One region of the Streptomyces sp. NPDC002476 genome, then DNA from elsewhere that is predicted to be linked to it. Evidence: riboswitches for the same ligand, from Rfam matches in the RefSeq annotation. Region 1 holds a riboswitch; the other holds the start of a gene.
What was found. Region 1 has a riboswitch for thiamine pyrophosphate ahead of thiC (phosphomethylpyrimidine synthase ThiC). Riboswitches for the same ligand answer to the same signal wherever they lie in the genome.
Positions count from the first base shown of each region.

Region 1 (9,648 bases):
AGCAGCTGCTGCGCCACCCCGACCGACCCGGTCCCGGTGGCGAGATGCGAGACGGGCACACCGAAACGGTCGGCCAGCTCGTTCATCAGGCCGGTGCAGGCCATGTCCGGGTAGCGGTTGAAGTTCGCGGCCGCCGCCAGGGCGGACTCCATCACGCCGGGCAGCGGGGGGTACGGATTCTCGTTGGAGGACAGCTTGAAGGCGACCGGTCCGCCGGCCGCCGCGGGCTTGCCCGGCACATAGGCGGGAACGCCGTCCAGCTCGGCGCGCAACTTGGGGCTCGTCTCGCTCACCGCAGATCCTCCTCGACCGTCTGTACACATCAATACTGCTCACCTTATGAGGATTGGGCGCCGCTGCGAATGGCCCGTGCGCCTTCGGACGCCCGGTGCGGCCGGGCGCACGGGAACGGCCTGTGCACCCCAATCGCCCGGTGCGACCAGGAATGGGGGAGCGCGTTCGACCTTGACGCGCGCCGGTGGCTCACGCCGTGGCGCGCGTCCCTCGAAGAGGTGAGATGAGACCTCTTCGAAACATCGACCATTTAGTAGACCCATCGCGTTCAGCGCATCACATACCACGGCGTATTCGCCCAACGACCTGGCCTTACAAGGTATTTGACGCCGTCTGATCATGCAGAAACGTGCCTGTCAACGCATGAATATGCGACCGGGCCGACCTCCCGCACGCCCCCTACTATCGGCTCGCCATGACAGCAGCAGGGAAGCACCAGGTGAGCCGGGCGGAGACGCCCCGGCGCGGCAGCCGGCAAGGACGAGCGGGAATCCGGGACGTGGCCGCCGCCGCCGGGGTCTCCATCACGACCGTCTCCGACGCGCTCAACGGCAAGGGCAGGCTCCCGGACGCCACCCGCCGCCATGTCCGCGAGGTCGCAGAGCGCCTGGGCTATCGCCCGTCCGCCGCGGCCCGAACCCTCCGTACCGGCAAGTCCGGCCTCATCGGCCTGACCGTGACGACGTACGGCGACGAACCCTTCACGTTCACCGAGTTCGCGTACTTCGCCGAGATGGCCAGAGCGGCCACCTCCGCGGCGCTCGCCCGCGGCTACGCACTCGTCATCCTGCCCGCCACCTCGCGCCACGACGTCTGGTCGAACGTCGCCCTCGACGGCACCGTCGTCATCGACCCCTCCGACCAGGACCCGGTCGTCACGGAGCTCGTACGGCAAGGACTGCCCGTCGTGTCGGACGGACGCCCGGCCGGCGCCCTCCCGGTCACCGCCTGGGTCGACAACGATCACGGCGCCGCCGTGCTCGACCTCCTCGACCACCTCGCCTCCGCCGGGGCCCGACGCATCGGCCTGCTCACCGGCACCACGACCGACACGTACACCCGCCTCTCCACCACCGCGTACCTGCGCTGGTGCGAGCGCGTGGGCCAGGACCCGGTGTACGAGTCCTACCCCGCCCACGACCCGTGCGCGGGCGCGGTCGCCGCAGACCGGCTGCTCGCCCGCCCGGACCGTCCCGACGCCGTCTACGGGCTCTTCGACCCCAACGGCACCGACCTCCTGGCGGCCGCCCGCAGATACGGGCTGCGCGTCCCCGAGGACCTGCTGCTGGTCTGCTGCAGCGAGTCCACCGTGTACGCGACGACCGAGCCGCCCATCACCACCCTCTCGCTCAAACCGCGCAGAATCGGCACGGCGGTCGTCCAGCTCCTCATCGACGCCATCGAGGGCGTGGATCACGGCGGCCCGGTGGAGCAGGTCATACCGACGGAGCTCATCGTCCGGACGTCCTCGCAACGCCGTCCGCCCCGCACCACGGTCAGCGCGCCGCGCTCCCCCGCCAGGGATTGAACAGACGAATTCGGACCAAACGGCCGGTGAGCCGGACATGCTCCGGGATTCACCACCCCTGGTGCGTCACACAGCACGATTCGCATTCCTATGATGGGCGCACGACACCGCGGACCGCCCCGACCAGCAGGCCCGTCAGGTGTACGGCGGCGCGACGGTGGTGGAGGGGTCGATGACACAGGGGGCCGGTCAGGAACCCGTGGTGCGGACTGCGACGTTGCGCGACTTCCGCGTGCCGCCCTACGCGCAGACCCCGGTACCGCCCGCGTCCCCGCATCCGGGCAACGCCCTGCCCGGGGACGCGCTGCCGGACGGGTACACGCCCACCGAACGCGACCTCCCGGTGATCAACCGCGGTGACACCGTCCAGGTACAGGCCGTGCCGGAACCCTGGCCGACCCGCGAGCCGGGACTCGGGCCGCTCTACGTCGTCGGCGACGTCCACGGCTACCTGGACGAACTGGTCGCCGCCCTCGCCGAGCAGGGACTCATCGACTCCGACGGCAGGTGGGCCGCGGGCAACACCCGGCTCTGGTTCCTCGGCGACTTCACCGACCGCGGTCCGGACGGCATCGGCGTCATCGACCTCGTGATGCGCCTCTCCGCCGAGGCCGCCGCCGCGGGCGGGTACTGCAAGGCGTTGATGGGAAATCACGAGCTGTTGCTCATCGGCGCCAAACGATTCGGCGACACGCCGGTGAACTCGGGCGCGGGCACTGCCACCTTCCAGGCCGCCTGGCTGCTCAACGGCGGCCAGAAGAACGACATGGAGCGGCTCCAGGACGTCCACCTCCAGTGGATGTCCCGCCTCGACGCGATCGTCGAGGAGGACGGGCATCTGCTGATGCACTCCGACACGACGGCGTACCTCGACTACGGCAGCACCATCGAGGACGTCAACGACACGGTGCACGCCATTCTCACGCGCAACGACGCCGACGAGTGCTGGGACCTCTTCCGCAAGTTCACCAAGCGGTTCGCCTTCCGTGACGACGCGGGACCGCAGACCGTACGGGAACTGATGGCCGCCTACGGCGGACAGCGCATCGTCCATGGTCACAGCCCCATTCCCTACCTCCTCGGCGAGGTCGGGTCGGAGGACGGAGAGGACAGCTCGGGTCCCGTGGTCGAAGGCCCGCACGTGTACGCCGACGGGCTCGCCATCGCCATGGACGGCGGAGTGACCATGGCCGGAAAGCTGCTGGTCGTCCAACTCCCCCTGCATGACTGACGGTTTTACGGGAAGACGCTTCCACGACCTGACCACGACGAGCACCGGGCCTATTTCCGGAAACCCCCTGTCACCGCGTGCCGTGGTCGCTCTACCATCGGCGTATCCGTAGCAGGCTCTCCTCCGTTTCCGCCCAACTGCCCGGCATTGACGGGCCATCGGGCCCGACGGAGCATCGGGGGATGCACATGAGAAGCGCTCCGCACCTGCTGACCGAGGACCGCCCCGAGTACGAGCGGATCCTCGACGACGCACTGCGCCACGCCCATCGACGGCCGGATCTGGCCGCCGTCGGCGAACGGCTCAACGCCGTACAGCTGCGCACCATGGCGCTGGCCGCCACGGACATGATCACGGCGACGGCGGCCACCGAGTACGACCACTACGTGCGGGCCCGTGAGGAACTGCGCGGCGCGGCCGACGGAGAGGACCCGCCCGCCGGATCGGACACGGACCGTCCGGGCCGGTCGGGCGCCGGCGCGGGAGCGGTCGTCACGGTCCTCGCGCCCGTGCTCGCCGGCACCGCCGCGTTCATATTCCTGCTGGTCGGCTATCTGCTGAAGCTGCTCAGTCCGCCGCCCGCCTTCGCCTCGACCCTGGTCACCGCGGGCTGGTTCTTCGCCGTGGTCATGGCCGCCGCCATCCTGGTCGCCGCCGTCGGACTGCTGATCACCGCGCTGCGCAACGGCTCCGCTTCGGAGAACGCCGTACGCGACGAGACCGAGCTGCCGGAGGACGTGGCGCGGGCCCGGGAAGCCTGGCGGCACGCGCTGCTGGAACGCGGCATCCTGCCGTTCCTGCGCGACGCCCTCGACGACCCCGAGGCCGCGTCCACCGCACGCACACCACAGCGCTCGCCGAACCGCATCCCGAAAGTCGGCTACAGCCGCCCCGACTTCTCCGGCCCGGACGAGGGCCCGGCCGCGGGCCCCCGGCCGACCTTCACCAGCCCGGACTTCACCAGCCCCGACTTCGGCAGCCCCGAGCACGACGTGGAATGACGGCGCCGCCGCACGTGCCCCTCCCCCGGAGCCCGGTCACGCGGGCCCCGCACCACACCCCCTCCACCCCGCCCCGGGCCCTGGTCCGGGCGGACCAAGGATGCGGACGGGCCGCGCCCGGTCACAGATCCCAGGACCTCGGGCGCGGCTGCCCCTCCCACTCGGGACGGAGCAGCGAGAACACCGCGACGTCGTACCGCCGCCCCCGGTGCAGGCACGCCGACCGGCTCACCCCCTCCCGGGTGAACCCCGACCCGTCGAGGACGGCGAGCGCGGCCGCGTTGTCCGCGTGGGTGACGGCCCGGAGGCGGTACAGGGGAAGCTCCCCGAACGCCAGATCCGTCAGTGCGTCCAGAACCCGCGTGCCGTATCCGCGACCACGGTGCCGCGGGGACAGCAGCAGCTCGACGTCGGCGGTGCCGTCGGCGTAGTTCTGGTCGGTGAGGGCCGCGTGGCCCACGGGGGTGCCGTCGGCGAGCACGATGAGGAAGTCGTCCCGGTCCTGGTCCTCCTGATCGCGCTCGATCTGCTCGCGCAGCGAGGCGAGCGAACGCGGCCAGACCCCCATCACATGGGCGGTCGCCGGATCGCACCGCCACTCCTGCAACAGCTCGGCGTCCTCGGTCTCGACGGCGACGAAGGCGATGTCCCGCCCGCGCCAGCACGGCTGCCGGTCCGCTTCCACCACCCGCACCGCGTCCGTCGTGTCCACTGCGTCCCGCGCCTGTGTCGTGTCCGCCCTCTGCCCCGTCATGCCGCTCATGCGCGGATACTACGGAGACCCGGCCGTCGCGTTCATCCGTTTTCCGCCCCCGCGGGCGCGGTTTCCGTGTGGCCGGTGAGGAACCCGGGGAGGCGGGACCACGACGAAGGCAATGCGGGGGCGGACCGGGCACGGGGGCGAGCGAGGCGAGGGGGGCGGAACCCTGCGCTCCGCCTCTCTTGTCGCCCTGGTCGGCTCTCGCCTCAGTCCGCGACGGGCAGGTAGACGCGGTTGCCCGCCGCCGCGAACTCCTTCGACTTCTCCGACATCCCCGCCTCGACCTCGGCCTGCGACACCCCGTGTTCACGCCGGATGCCCTGGGAGATCTTCATCGAACAGAATTTCGGGCCGCACATCGAGCAGAAGTGCGCCGTCTTCGCCGGCTCCGCCGGCAGCGTCTCGTCGTGGAACTCCCGTGCCGTGACCGGGTCGAGCGCCAGATTGAACTGGTCCTCCCAACGGAACTCGAACCGGGCGTCGGAGAGCGCGTCGTCCCAGTCCTGCGCCCCCGGATGCCCCTTGGCGAGATCCGCGGCGTGGGCCGCGATCTTGTACGTGATCACGCCGGTCTTCACGTCGTCGCGGTTCGGCAGACCGAGGTGCTCCTTGGGCGTTACGTAGCAGAGCATCGCCGTGCCCCACCAGGCGATCATCGCCGCGCCGATGCCCGAGGTGATGTGGTCGTACGCCGGAGCGACATCGGTGGTCAGCGGGCCGAGCGTGTAGAAGGGCGCCTCCTCGCAGATCTCCTGCTGGAGATCGATGTTCTCCTTGATCTTGTGCATCGGGACATGGCCCGGCCCCTCGATCATGGTCTGGACGCCGTACTGCTTGGCGATCGTGTTCAGCTCCCCGAGCGTGCGCAGTTCGGCGAACTGCGCCTCGTCGTTGGCGTCCGCGATCGAGCCGGGGCGCAGCCCGTCGCCGAGCGAGTACGTCACGTCGTAGAGGGCGAGGAGTTCGCAGAGCTCCTCGAAGTTCTCGTAGAGGAACGACTCCTTGTGGTGGGCGAGACACCACGCCGCCATGATCGAGCCGCCTCGCGAGACGATGCCGGTCTTGCGGCGGGCGGTCAGCGGAACGTACGGCAGGCGTACGCCGGCGTGCACCGTCATGTAGTCGACGCCCTGCTCGGCCTGTTCGACGACGGTGTCCCGGTAGATCTCCCAGGTCAGCTCCTCGGCCTTGCCATCGACCTTTTCGAGGGCCTGGTAGAGGGGCACGGTGCCGATCGGCACGGGCGAGTTGCGCAGAACCCACTCACGGGTGGTGTGAATGTTGCGGCCGGTGGAAAGGTCCATGACCGTGTCGGCGCCCCACCGCGTCGCCCACGTCATCTTCTCCACCTCCTCCTCGATGGAGGACGTCACCGCGGAGTTGCCGATGTTGGCATTGACCTTCACCAGGAACCGCTTCCCGATGATCATCGGTTCGATCTCGGGGTGGTTGACGTTGGCGGGCAGCACGGCCCGGCCCGCGGCGATCTCCTCGCGCACCACCTCCGGCTCGACGTTCTCCCGGATCGCCACGTACTCCATCTCCGGGGTGATCTCACCCCGCCGGGCGTACGCGAGCTGGGTCACCGGTCGGCCGTCCCGGCTGCGGCGCGGCAGCCGGGGCCGGCCGGGGAAGACGGCGTCGAGATTGCGCAGCCCTTCCCCGAGCTGTCGGCTTCGCTCGAGCAGGGGAGACCCCATACGCGGCGAGGTGTGCTTGAGCCCGTCGTCCTCGGGCCGGACGGGCCGGCCCGGGTACTCCTCGGTGTCGCCCCGCGCGGTGATCCAGTTCTCCCGCAACGACGCGAGCCCGCGACGGACGTCGGTCTCGACGTCGGGGTCGGTGTACGGCCCCGACGTGTCGTACAGCGTCACGTCCTTGCCGTTGGTGAGGTGTACCTGACGGACCGGCACACGGATGTCGGGGCGTGGCCCCTGGACGTATCCCTTGTGCCAGCCGATGGACTTCCCGGCCTCGTCGCTCTGGCTGGAGGCAGGCGTGCGTGCGTCCGATGTGGTCATGAGACCTACTCCCTACGCCGGCATTACCCGGTAACAGGTTCAGCGGTCGGCGCAGCTCGTCCCGTACGGACGTACGGATATCAGCGCCCTCTCAGCCCGGTGCTCCGAGCTCCCGCGTGTGCAAAGGTTCCTCCACGCTAGCGCCCCGTCCGGCGGAATGAACAGAGGGTCCCTTGCCTCCTTGCGATGATCGCCCGGTGACGTCCCTCCCCAGCGTTTCCGAACCGCCGAGTCCCCATCACGGCCATACGCACGCCCACGGCCCCGCGGCGCCCGTCTCCAGACATCTGCGGAAGGTCATCGCGGCTGTACTGATCCCGTTCGCCGCCGCGGTCCTCGCCGGACTGGTGGTGCTCTGGCCGGGCGGTGCGCCACCGCACGAACGAACCGGTGTCGGCTTCGACCGGCAGACCCAGCAGGGCAAGGTGGTGAACGTCGACACAGTGGACTGCAAGGAGGTGAACGCCTCTCAGATGCCGGTCGGCGGCGAGACCGTTCCGCAGTCGGCGGGCCGCACCGGGCTGTGCGCGAAGGCCACGGTCGAGGTGACGACCGGTCACGACAAGGGCCGGCGGTTCGTGGAGATCGTCCAGCCCGACGCACCGCGTCAGCTGCGCGAGGGGCAGGGCGTGGTCGTGGCGTACGCCCCGGACGCGCCCCACGACCTGCAGTACTCGGTGACCGATGTGAACCGGAAGTTCCCGATGGCGCTGCTGGCCGGGATCTTCGCCCTGGTCGTGGTCGCGGTGGGCAGGATGCGCGGGGTGATGGCGCTGATCGCGCTCGCCGTGTCGTTCGCCGTGCTGACCCTGTTCATCCTCCCGGCCATTCTCCAGGGCTCGAATCCGCTGATCGTGGCGGTGGTCGGGTCCAGTGCCATCATGCTGATCGCGCTCTACATGTGCCACGGGCTCACCGCCCGCACCTCGGTCGCGGTGGTGGGCACACTGATCTCGCTCCTGCTGATCGGGCTGCTCGGCTCGCTGTTCATCGGCTGGGCGAGCCTGACCGGCAACACCGACGACAGCACCGGCCTCATCCACGGCCTGTATCCGCGCATCGACATGAGCGGCCTGCTGCTGGCCGGCGTCATCATCGGTTCGCTCGGGGTGCTCGACGACGTGACGGTCACCCAGACGTCGGCCGTCTGGGAACTGCACCAGGCGAACCCGACGATGGGCGTGCGGGGGCTCTACCGGGCGGGGATCAGGATCGGGCGCGATCACATCGCCTCGGTCGTCAATACGCTGGTGCTCGCCTACGCGGGCGCCGCGCTGCCGTTGCTGCTGCTGTTCTCGATCGCCAGGAGCAGCGTGGGCACGGTGGCCAACAGCGAGCTGGTGGCGGAGGAGATCGTACGGACGCTGGTCGGTTCGATCGGGCTGGTCGCATCGGTGCCGGTGACGACGGTGCTCGCCGCGCTGGTGGTCTCCGCGGACCGCACAGGGCTCGGCGCGGAAGCCGGAGCTCCAGCACCCGTACGGACCGGGAAGGGCCGCCGCCGCAGGGCGAAGCCATGAGCACCCCGGAACGAACATCGGCCGACAGACGAGGAGCGGTCCTGATTACGGAGAGCGATTCACCCATTCGGCGGATGCCGTGTTCGACCGGCGGGCACCAGTCGGCGACACCGTGTTCTTCAGCCGGCGTTCTGCTCCTCGGCGAGGATCCGGCCCAGGGCCTCCTCCAGGTTTCCCTCGAAGTCACCCAGCGTGCGCTCCTGTCCGAGCGGCACGAGCTTGTCGGTCCGGTCGAGAAAAGCCACGAGCGGCGCCGAACCAGCCCGGAAGAGGGCGCGGTCGGCGCCCACCTGAAGGCGGATGTGTACATCGGAAAGCCCCTCGGGATCCGTGGGCCCGATGTGCACATCGCCGTCGCCACTGGGGCTGTTGAGGCCGTCGAGCAACAACTCACGGCCGAATGCCCAGGTGACGGGGGCGTCACCGGGCAGATGGAAGGTCATCCGAATCGCATACGGATCACACACTTCGTACCGGAGTTCCACCGGGATCCGGAAAGAGAGCTCCTCGGAGACGAGAAAGCTCATCATGACCTCAGCTTGAACCGACTCGCGCATCGTTCAACCCCGCAGTAGATGAATCTGGCCAGGAATGATCCCCCATGGCCCTATTGACGCCATCGTGGTGCACGCGATAGCAGATCACAAGGAGTGATTTTTCAGATACTGATAGAGAACACGAACGAACGCAAGAGGCTGGCCACCTCACCACGTAGTTGTTCGACTGCAGGGAGCAATCGGCATTCCTGTTCCAGGGGTACTGAAATCGCCATGGCGGCGGCGGTGAAGCCGGCGGTGATCGGGATAGCCGCACAGACCGTTCCCAGGGCGTACTCCTGCCGTTCGATGACGGGTTCCATGCGCTCCAGCGACCGCAGCCGCTCCAGGAATGTCGCACGGTCCCTCACCGAATACGGGGTCAGCGGCCGTACCGGATGCCGGTTCAGGTGGTCCTCGCGCGCCTTCTCGTCCAGTCGGCTCAACAGGCACTGGCCGATCGCGTGTGCGTGCCCGGTCTCCCGGAAGGACGCCCATTCGCGCACGGCGGGCATGGCGGGGTCATCGGCGACCGCGACGAGTTCGATCTCGCCCTCGCGGTAGACGGCGCAGTACACGGGGACACCGATGGCCTCGCGCCAGCGGCTCAGCGACTCGGACATCCTGCTGCGACGATTCTGCGGCGTACCCTCGGCGGTCAGACGCTCGGCGGCGGCGCCGAAGCGGAACACTCCGCTGTCACGACGCAGATAGCCCTCGTGCGTCAGGGTGCGCAGCAGGTGATAGGCCGTGGGAA
Region 1 is NZ_JBIARH010000004.1:68,524-78,171, forward strand. It holds gene hisC (histidinol-phosphate transaminase) at 1-293, opposite strand, end outside; gene ACFYXM_RS06080 (LacI family DNA-binding transcriptional regulator) at 710-1,822, shown strand; gene ACFYXM_RS06085 (metallophosphoesterase) at 1,995-3,053, shown strand; gene ACFYXM_RS06090 (hypothetical protein) at 3,236-4,054, shown strand; gene ACFYXM_RS06095 (GNAT family N-acetyltransferase) at 4,176-4,817, opposite strand; gene thiC (phosphomethylpyrimidine synthase ThiC) at 5,021-6,835, opposite strand; TPP riboswitch at 6,828-6,961, opposite strand; gene ACFYXM_RS06105 (YibE/F family protein) at 7,033-8,355, shown strand; gene ACFYXM_RS06110 (SsgA family sporulation/cell division regulator) at 8,475-8,912, opposite strand; gene ACFYXM_RS06115 (IclR family transcriptional regulator) at 9,014-9,648, opposite strand, start outside.

Region 2 (9,648 bases), on a different contig from region 1:
AAGACCGGCCTGGAGTGGCTGGAGCGGCTCGACATCGGCGCGTGCGCCAAGCAACGGCCGCACACCCTGCTCCAGGGAGAGCGCCAGCGGATCGCCGTGGCCCGCGCGCTGGCCGGCTCGCCGACGGTGATCTTCGCCGACGAGCCGACCGCGGCCCTGCACCACGCCGACCGGGCGCACGTGCTGCGCACCCTCACCAGCGCCGCCCGCTCGCACCGCATCACGGTGGTGCTCGCCACCCATGACGCGGAGGTCGCCTCCCTCGCCGACCGTACGGTCCCGCTGCTGGAAGGCCGCCGCGTCGCCACCGTCGCCCTGCCCGCCGTATCCGATGCGGAGGGCCGCGCGGCGTGCTCGCTCTCCGTCTAGCCCGGGGCTCCCGTCCGCTGGTCCTGCTGCGCAGGCTGCTCGTCGCGGCAGCCTCCGCCGGGGTCGGCTTCCTGCTGCTGTGCGCCCTGGGCTACGCGTCGGGGCACCCGGACCGGCCCACCGCCGCGCTGCAGCGGCTGCTGTGGTGCTTCGTACCGCTCGCCGCCACCGTGCAGTTCGCGGTCGCGGTGGCCCGTACGGACCCCAGCACCCGGCCGCGTTCCGGACTTTCCGCCGTGGGCCTGGGGCCCGTGAAACTCACCGTACTGGCCGCCGTCTCCACCGCCGTCTCCTGCACGCTCGGATCGGTGGTGGCGCTGCTGGTCTTCCTGCACCTGCGCGGCGATCTGTCCGGGCTGCCGTTCGACGGCGCCGCGGCCGGACTGCTCGACGCCCGGTCCCCGCTGCCGCTCGCCGCCGCGCTGGTGCTGCTGTCCCTGGTCCCGGTGTCCGCGGCCGTCGCGAGCGGGATCGCGTTGCGCGAGCGGCCCGTGGTGGTCCCGCTGCCCGACGAGGGCCCCGCGGACGGCCCGCAGGAGGAACACCCCGCTCCGGCGACGCCCCCGGGCGGGCTGCCGTGGGGCGTGGCCCTGACCGCCGTGGGCCTTGCCGTCGAGTCGTACATGAGCCGCGGTGACGGGCACAGCCTGCTCCCGCTCCCGGGCCGGCTCGACGACAGCCCTGCCGGGGTGCTGGCGGGGTGGGCGCTGACGGCGATCGGCCTGGCGATGGCCGGGCCCGGCCTCGCGTACCACTGCGGCCGGCTGCTGCAGTCGGCGCGCCCCGGCGCCGTACGGCTGCTGGCCGGACGAGTCCTCATGGACGAGGCCCGCCGGATCGGCGGGCCGCTCGGCGTGGTGTGCGCGGTGCTCTCGGCGGCGGTCGCCGTGGACGCGCTGCACGGAACGGGGCCGCGCCCCTTCGGCCCGCTCACCGTGCTGGGCTCGGTGCTCGTCCTCGGCTGCACCGCGGCCACGCTGCTGACCTCGGCCCTGGATGCCAGGCAGGATCGTGCCCGGACGTCACGGACGCTGCTGCGGCTCGGCGCCCCGGCCTCGGCGCTGCGGTACGCGACGGCGCTGCGCGCCGCCGTCCTGCTGGTGGTGTTCGCCCCGCTGACCTGGCTGGTCGCCGAGCTGGCGGCGCTGCCGCTGACCGTCTGACGAGGCCGTCCCCGCGGGCGCGGGCGCCGAGCGGCGGTCGCGGATCCCGCGGGCGGCGGCCGATGGGGGCGCGGGCCGGTCACCCTCCGACGGGGCGGCCCGCCCGGTCGCCCGGAGCCCGCGTCACCGTTCGGCGGGCAGCACCACGCACTCCGCCGCGTCGAAGCGGACCCCGACCGTCTTCCCCTCCCCGGGGACGTCGCGCAGCGCGCACTCCGCTTCAAGAGCCGGACCGCGCTGCGGCGTCAGCCGCACGGCGACGCGATCGCCCCGGAACGTGCGCGCCCCGACCGCGCAGCGCAGCCCCTCCTCCGGGGCACCGATCCGCACCCCGGCCGGACGCACGAGCAGGGCTCGCTCCCCCTGCGGCGACCCCTCGGGCACCGGGACCCCGCCCCACGCCGTGTCGGCGACCGCACCGTCCACCGTCGCCGCGACCACGTTGTCGAAGCCGAGGAACCGGGCGACGAACGCGGAAGCGGGCCGCTTCCACACCTCCAGCGGCGTGCCCGTCTGGGCGATGTGCCCGTCCCGCATCACGACCACCCGGTCGGCCAGCGCGAACGCCTCGCCCTGGTCGTGCGTGACGGCCAGCACCGTCGTGCCCAACCGACCGAAGAGCGTGCGCAGTTCGGCCACGAGGCGTTCGCGCAGACCGCGGTCGAGCTGGCCGAGCGGCTCGTCCAGCATCAGCAGCTTGGGACGCGGGGCGAGCGCTCGCGCGAGGGCGACCCGCTGCTGCTCGCCTCCGGACAGCGCGGCGACGGCGCGCCGCTGGGCGCCCGGCAGGCCCACCAGGTCGAGGAGCTCGCCGACCCGGCGCTCCTGATCGCGCCGGGACACCCCGCGCATCCGCAGCCCGAACGCGACGTTGGCGCCGACGTCCCGGTGCGGGAAGAGCTGGTGGTCCTGGAACATCAGGCCGAGACCCCGCCGGTGCACCGGCACCCCCGCCTGGTCCGCCCCGTCCAGCAGCACCCGGCCGCCGTCCGTCCTCTGGAGCCCGGCGACCACCCGCAGCAGGGTCGACTTGCCGCTGCCGCTCGGTCCCAGCACACAGACGATCTCGTGTTCGTCGACCTCCAGGTCCACCCGGTCGAGCGCGGTCCGCTCGCCGAAGCGGACCGTGGCCGATTCCAGTGTCAGCATCGTCAGAACTCCCCGGACATCCCTAGAACTCGCCGGACCGGTCCGTGCGAATACGTTCGAGCAGCAGCAGCGAGACCGCGCAGACCACCATCAGAATGGTGCTGAGCGCCATCGCCTGGCCGTAGTTGAGCTCACCGGCCCGGCCCAGCAGCCGGGCCACCGCGACCGGCAGCGTCGGCCGGTCGGGCCGCGCGATGAACACCGTCGCGCCGAACTCGCCGAGCGAAACGGCGAACGCGAAACCGGCCGCGACCAGCAACGCCCGCCGCACCAGCGGGAGATCGACCTCCCGCCAGGCCCGCAGCGGCGACGCCCCGAGCACCGCGGCCGCCTCCCGGAGCCGGCCGTCCACCGCGCGCAGCACCGGCAGCATGGTCCGCACGACGAAGGGCACGCCGACCAGCGCCTGGGCGAGCGGCACCAGGATCCATGACGTGCGCAGGTCCAGAGGCGGTTTGTCCAGGGTGATCAGGAAGCCGAAGCCGACGGTGACCGCCGACACTCCGAGCGGCAGCATCAGCAGCGCGTCGAAACCGCGCACGAGCCGCCCCGCGCGCCGGGTCAGCGCCGCCGCGGCCAACCCGCCGACGACCAGCGCGATCACGGTCGCGACCAGCGCGTACGCCACGGAGTTCCCGATCGCTTCGAGCGGCGCGACCAGGAAGGTGCCGCCGCCCGCGTCCACGGATCCCAGGGCGCGGTAGAAGTCGAGGCCGTGGCCGTCCGGGGTGTCCAGCGAGCGTTCCACCAGCACCGCGAGGGGCAGCAGGATCAGCACCAGCACGGTCAGCAGCACCGCGCCGAGCAGCGCCCACTGCCCGGCCCCGCGCGGCCTGCCGGCGGTCCGTTCCGGATCGACCAGCCTCAGCGCGGTCTCCCTGCGCCGTACGGTCCAGGCGTGCACGGCGAGGATCGCGCCCACCGCGGCGAACTGCGTCAGCGTCAGCACGGCGGCCGTCGGAAGGGCGAGGAGCTGGGCGGTCTGCCGATAGATCTCCACCTCCAGCGTGGCGTACCCGGGGCCGCCGAGGATCTGCACGACGCCGAAGGAGGTGAAGGTGAAGAGGAAGACCATCAGCGCGGCGGCGGCCACGGCGGGTGCGAGGGCCGGCAGCGTGACCCGTCGCCAGGCCGCGAACCGTCCGGCGCCCAGCACCCGGGCGGCCTCCTCCTGCCGCGGGTCGAGCTGCGCCCACAGACCGCCGACGGTTCGTACGACCACCGCGTAGTTGAAGAAGACATGGGCGAGGAGAATCGCCCACACCGTGGTGTCGAGGCGCACCCCCCAGAGTTCGTCGAGGAACCCGCCGCGCCCCAGCAACGCCAGGAACGCCGTCCCGACGACGACGGTCGGCAGGACGAACGGCACGGTGACCACCGCCCGCAGCAATTGCTTTCCGGGGAAGTCGAGGCGGGCGAAGACGTACGCGCCGGGCAGCGCGACGAGCAGCGTCAGCGCGGTCGAGGCGAGCGCCTGCCAGGTGGTGAACCACAGGACGTCACGGATCTCCGGCCGGGCCAGCACCTCGCCGATCCGGCCGAACTGCCACACGCCGTCCACCTTCAGCCCCCGGCCGACGATCGCGACGACGGGGTAGGCGAAGAACACCGCGAAGAACGCCACGGGCACGGCCATCAGGGCCGGCCGCACCGCGCCGGCGCCCACTCGCCGGGCCGCCGTCCGCGCCGCGTCCGTCGTGCGCCCGGCGCGCGGGCGCGGACCCGTGACGTCCGCGCCCTTCGCCGCCGCGCCCGTCCCCTGTGCGGCGGTCCCGGCTACTTCACGACGAGTGAGGACCACGACTGGACCCACTGCTCACGGTTCTTGGCGATCAGGTCGGGGGCGACGGTCGTCGGCTTCTCGACGGTCGTGCCGAACTTCGTGAACAGATCCGGCAGCTTCGCTTCCGGGACGACCGGGTTCACGAACATGTTGAGCGGCATGTCCTCCTGGAACCGCTTGCCGATCAGGAAGTCCAGCAGCGCCTTGCCTCCCGCCTCGTTCTTGGCGCCGTTCAGCAGGCCCGCGAACTCGATCTGCCGGAAGCAGGTCCCGGTGGCGACCCCGGTCGGGGCCTCGGCCGGCTGCGGCTTCGCGTACAGCACCTCGACGGGCGGGCTGGAGGCGTACGAGACGACGAGCGGACGGTCGGCCTTGGCCTTCCTGCCACCCGCGGAGCCGGAGAACTCGTCGTTGTACGCCTGCTCCCAGCCGTCGACGACCTTGACGCCGTTGTCCTTCAGCTTCTTCCAGTAGTCCTGGTAACCCTTCTCGCCGTAGGCGGCGACGGTGCCGAGGAGAAAGCCGAGGCCGGGCGAGGAGGTCGCCGCGTTCTCGGTGACCAGGAGGTTCTTGTAAGCGGGCTTCGCCAGGTCGTCGAAGGTCTGCGGCGGGGCGAGCTTCTTGTCGGCGAAGTACTTCTTGTCATAGTTCACGCAGACGTCGCCGGTGTCGACCGGCGTGACCCGGTGCCCGGCGTCCAGCCGGGCAGCGGCCGCGACCCGGTCGATGCCCTTCGCCTCGTACGGCGTGAACAGGCCGCTGTCCAGGGCGCGGGAGAGGAGGGTGTTGTCGACGCCGAAGAACACGTCTCCGCGCGGTGAGCCCTTGGTCAGGATCTCCTGGTTGAGCGCGACTCCCGCGTCGCCGCTCTTGAGGACCTTGACGGTGTAGCCGGTCTCCTCGGTGAACTCCTTCAGCACCGCGTCGGACGCGTTGAAGGAGTCGTGGCTGACGAGCGTCACGGTCTTCGGGCCGGCGCCCTTCGTGCCGCCGGATCCGGAGGACGACGTGTCGGAACTCCCGCACCCGGCCAGTGCCGTGATGCCGAGCGCGGCCACGACGGCCGTGGCCGTAAGGCGTACGGACCCGCGCGTGGTTCCCGTGGTCCTGCGCGTGGTGGTCATGATGGATTCCTCCTGGGTTTTGGCCAGGAAGAGACGCGGCCCCGCCCGCGGGACGCGGGCAGGGCGCAACAGCATGAGTTGATGACCGAACTTCCTACCCGGAATGACCCGGGCGAGGTTCAGAGGGTCTGCGGACGACCGGTCCCCCGGTGCCGCACTCTCAGCGCTGTGGCGCTCCCCTGTCGGAATATGAAGTTGATTTCCGGGCCAGGTTACACGGGCGGCCCGGCCGGGCCGCCGGGGCCTCGGCGCCCGGGCGACGCCGGAGGCCCGGAGCCCTTGACGCCCCGTCCGCCCCGGAGTCCGGCCGAACCACCTCGGGCCCGGCGAACGCCGGTCCCGGTACTCCCGTGGAACCGGCGAACGCCGCTCTCGGCACTCCCGCGGGCCCGGCGGACTCCGGCCTCGGTATTCCCACGGACCCGGCGAACGCCTGTGTCAGCGCTCGGCCGCCGCCAGCTGCCCGCAGGCCCCGTCGATCTCCTGGCCCCGGGTGTCCCGTACGGTCACCGGCACCCCGTGCGCCGCGATGGCCTCGACGAACGCCTTCTCGTCCTCGGGCCGGGAGGCGGTCCACTTCGAGCCGGGTGTCGGGTTCAGCGGGATCAGGTTGACGTGCACCCGCTTGCCCTTGAGCAGCCGGCCGAGCAGATCGCCCCGCCACGCCTGGTCGTTGATGTCCCGGATCAGCGCGTACTCGATGGAGACGCGACGGCCGGACTTCTCCGCGTACTCCCACGCGGCGTCCAGCACCTCGCGCACCTTCCACCGGGTGTTCACCGGGACGAGGGTGTCGCGCAGCTCGTCGTCCGGCGCGTGCAGCGAGACGGCGAGACGGCACTTGAAGCCCTCGTCGGCGAAGCGCAGCATCGCGGGCACCAGCCCCACGGTGGAAACGGTGATCCCGCGCTGCGAGAGCCCCAGCCCGTCCGGCTCCGGGTCGGTCAGCCGTCGGATCGCGCCGACCACGCGGTTGTAGTTGGCCAGCGGCTCGCCCATGCCCATGAAGACGATGTTGGAGAGCCGCGCCGGTCCTCCGGGCACCTCTCCGTCGCGCAGCGCCCGCATGCCGTCCACGATCTGGTGGACGATCTCCGCGGTCGACAGATTGCGGTCCAGACCGGCCTGCCCGGTGGCGCAGAACGGGCAGTTCATCCCACAGCCCGCCTGCGAGGAGATGCACATCGTCACCCGCTCCGGATAGCGCATCAGCACGGACTCGACGAGCGTCCCGTCGTGCAGCTTCCACAGCGTCTTGCGGGTGGTGTCGTCGTCGCAGCTGATGTGACGGACCACCGACATCAGCTCGGGGAACATCGCCTCGGCGAGCTTCTCCCGCGAGGCGGCCGGGATGTTGGTCCACTCGGCCGGGTCGTGCGCGTACCGCGCGAAGTAGTGCTGCGAGAGCTGCTGGGCGCGGAACGGCTTCTCGCCGATCGCGGCGACCGCCTCCTTGCGCTCGGCGGGCGTGAGGTCGGCGAGATGCCGCGGCGGCTTCTTGGCTCCGCGGGGTGCGACGAAAGTGAGTTCTCCGGGCTTAGGCATGGTCCGTCCAGTGTCGCAGACGCAGCGACGAGGGCCCGCCGCCCTGTGGACAACGTCCTGTGGGCAGCGGGCCCTCGCCTGAGAACGCGCAGGTCGGAACGGGCGGACCGTCCCGCGGGCTCAGAGCCTGCCGGGTGCTCTCAGCCGGAGCCGACGAACAGCACCAGCAGCAGCCAGACCACCGGAGCGGTCGGCAGCAGCGAGTCCAGCCGGTCCATGATCCCGCCGTGTCCCGGCAGCAGCGTGCCCATGTCCTTGATGCCGAGGTCCCGCTTGATCATCGACTCGCCCAGGTCGCCGAGGGTGGCGCTGACCGCGACCGCGAGCCCCAGCAGCAGCCCCTGCCACCAGGCACCGCCGTCGATCAGGAACTGCATGCACAGGGCACCCGCGACCATCGCGAAGGCGACGGCCCCGAAGAGGCCCTCGCGGGTCTTCCCGGGGCTGATGCGCGGCGCGAGCTTGTGCTTTCCGAAGCGCCAGCCGACGGCGTACGCCCCTGTGTCGCTGACCACGGTCAGCAGCAGGAAGGTGAGCACCCGCTGCGGCCCGTCGTCCGCGGTCAGGAGCATGGCGACGAACGTGGCGAGGAACGGCACGTAGAACGCGGCGAACACACCGGCCGTGACGTCCTTGAGGTAGCCCTCCGGAGGCTGGGCCATCCGCCAGGCGAGAACCGCGAGCGCGGTCAGTGCCACGGCCACCCAGGCGCCCTCGGCGCCCTTCATGTACCCGGCCACCACCATCGCCGCACCGCCGACCGCCAGCGGCACGAGCGGCGCGTTGATGCCCTTGCGCTCCGACAGCCGTGAGGTGAGCTCCCACAGGCCCACGACGACGGCGACGACGATCACCCCGACGAAGACGGCCTTCACGACGAACAGCGAGGCGACGATGACGGCGCCGAGCCCCACCCCGACCCCTATGGCGGCTCGCAGATCGCGGCCCGCATGTTTCTTCTGCGGGGACGGTGGCGCGGTGGACATGGGCTCCTGCGGCTTCTCGTCGCGGAACAGGGGGCCGCCGTTCCGGCGTGCGCCCCCCTGCTCCCGGTCGTCACGGTCGTCAGCGTCTCCACCTGCGTCAGGGGCGTCCGGCACGATGGGCATGGGCCGAGTCTGCTGGGCGTCATACACATCGTGCGCGGGACCCGCCGGGGCAGCATGCATCTCGGGCGCAGCCCACGGACCGGCTCCCGGCGTGGCGCCCCAGGAAGAGTCGTTCATCAGACTTCGAGCAGCTCGGCTTCCTTGTGCTTGAGCAGCTCGTCGACCTGTGCGACGTACTTCGCGGTGGTGTCGTCGAGCTCCTTCTCGGCGCGACGCACCTCGTCCTCGCCGGTCTCCTTGTCCTTGACCAGCTTGTCGAGCGCCTCCTTGGCCTTGCGGCGCACGGCCCGGATGGAGATGCGGGAGTCCTCGGCCTTGGTCCTCGCGACCTTGATGTAGTCGCGGCGGCGCTCCTCGGTGAGCTCCGGGAAGGTCACCCGGATGATATTGCCGTCGTTGCTCGGGTTGACGCCGAGGTCCGAGTCACGGATGGCCTGCTCGATGTTGCGCAGCGCGCTCTTGTCGAACGGCGTCACGACGGCCATGCGGGGCTCGGGCACCGAGAACGAGGCGAGCTGGTTGATCGGGGTCAGCGCACCGTAGTAGTCGGCGACGATCTTGTTGAACATCGCCGGGTGGGCGCGGCCGGTCCGGATCGCGGCGAAGTCCTCTTTCGCGACGACGACGGCCTTCTCCATCTTCTCCTCGGCCTCGAGGAGGGTTTCTTCGATCACCACGTGCTCCTGCGTGTCTTGGGTGGGCCCGGCGTGCTCGGGCCCGCGGATCTGCGTCGCGTCCTCACCTGCACGGTGTCCGACCGGCAGGCCGTTGTCCATCCTCCGGGGCGCCGTACCGGGGCTTTCCCCGCGGGTCCCGTACCCTGCCCGCGGCTTCCCGGGGACGTCTCCCGGTCCTCAGGCCCGGGTGCCCTGGTCACTCACGAGCGTGCCGATCTTCTCACCCTTGACCGCGCGGGCGATATTGCCCGTGGCCGTCAGCTCGAAGACGAGGATCGGCAGCTCGTTGTCACGGCAGAGCGTGATGGCGGTGGCGTCGGCGACCTTGAGGTCGCGCGCGAGCACCTCGCCGTATTCGAGCGCGTCGAACTTCACCGCGTCGGGGTTGGCCTTCGGGTCGGAGTCGTAGACCCCGTCCACACCGTTCTTGCCCATCAGCAGGGCCTGGGCGTCGATCTCCAGGGCCCGCTGGGCGGCGGTGGTGTCGGTGGAGAAGTACGGCATGCCCATGCCCGCGCCGAAGATGACGACGCGCCCCTTCTCCAGGTGCCGCACGGCGCGCAGCGGAATGTACGGCTCCGCGACCTGCCCCATGGTGATGGCCGTCTGGACGCGGGAGTCGATGCCCTCCTTCTCCAGGAAGTCCTGGAGCGCCAGACAGTTCATGACCGTGCCGAGCATGCCCATGTAGTCGGACCGGGCCCGGTCCATGCCGCGCTGCTGGAGTTC
Region 2 is NZ_JBIARH010000006.1:90,725-100,372, forward strand. It holds gene ACFYXM_RS09405 (ABC transporter ATP-binding protein) at 1-369, shown strand, start outside; gene ACFYXM_RS09410 (hypothetical protein) at 351-1,532, shown strand; gene ACFYXM_RS09415 (ABC transporter ATP-binding protein) at 1,656-2,681, opposite strand; gene ACFYXM_RS09420 (ABC transporter permease) at 2,704-4,317, opposite strand; gene ACFYXM_RS09425 (thiamine ABC transporter substrate binding subunit) at 4,458-5,588, opposite strand; TPP riboswitch at 5,662-5,779, opposite strand; gene rlmN (23S rRNA (adenine(2503)-C(2))-methyltransferase RlmN) at 6,027-7,133, opposite strand; gene ACFYXM_RS09435 (phosphatidate cytidylyltransferase) at 7,274-8,359, opposite strand; gene frr (ribosome recycling factor) at 8,359-8,916, opposite strand; gene pyrH (UMP kinase) at 9,097-9,648, opposite strand, start outside.
Region 2: it holds a riboswitch for thiamine pyrophosphate, as region 1 does, so the genes downstream of both, ACFYXM_RS09425 (thiamine ABC transporter substrate binding subunit) here and thiC (phosphomethylpyrimidine synthase ThiC) in region 1, are expected to answer to the same signal.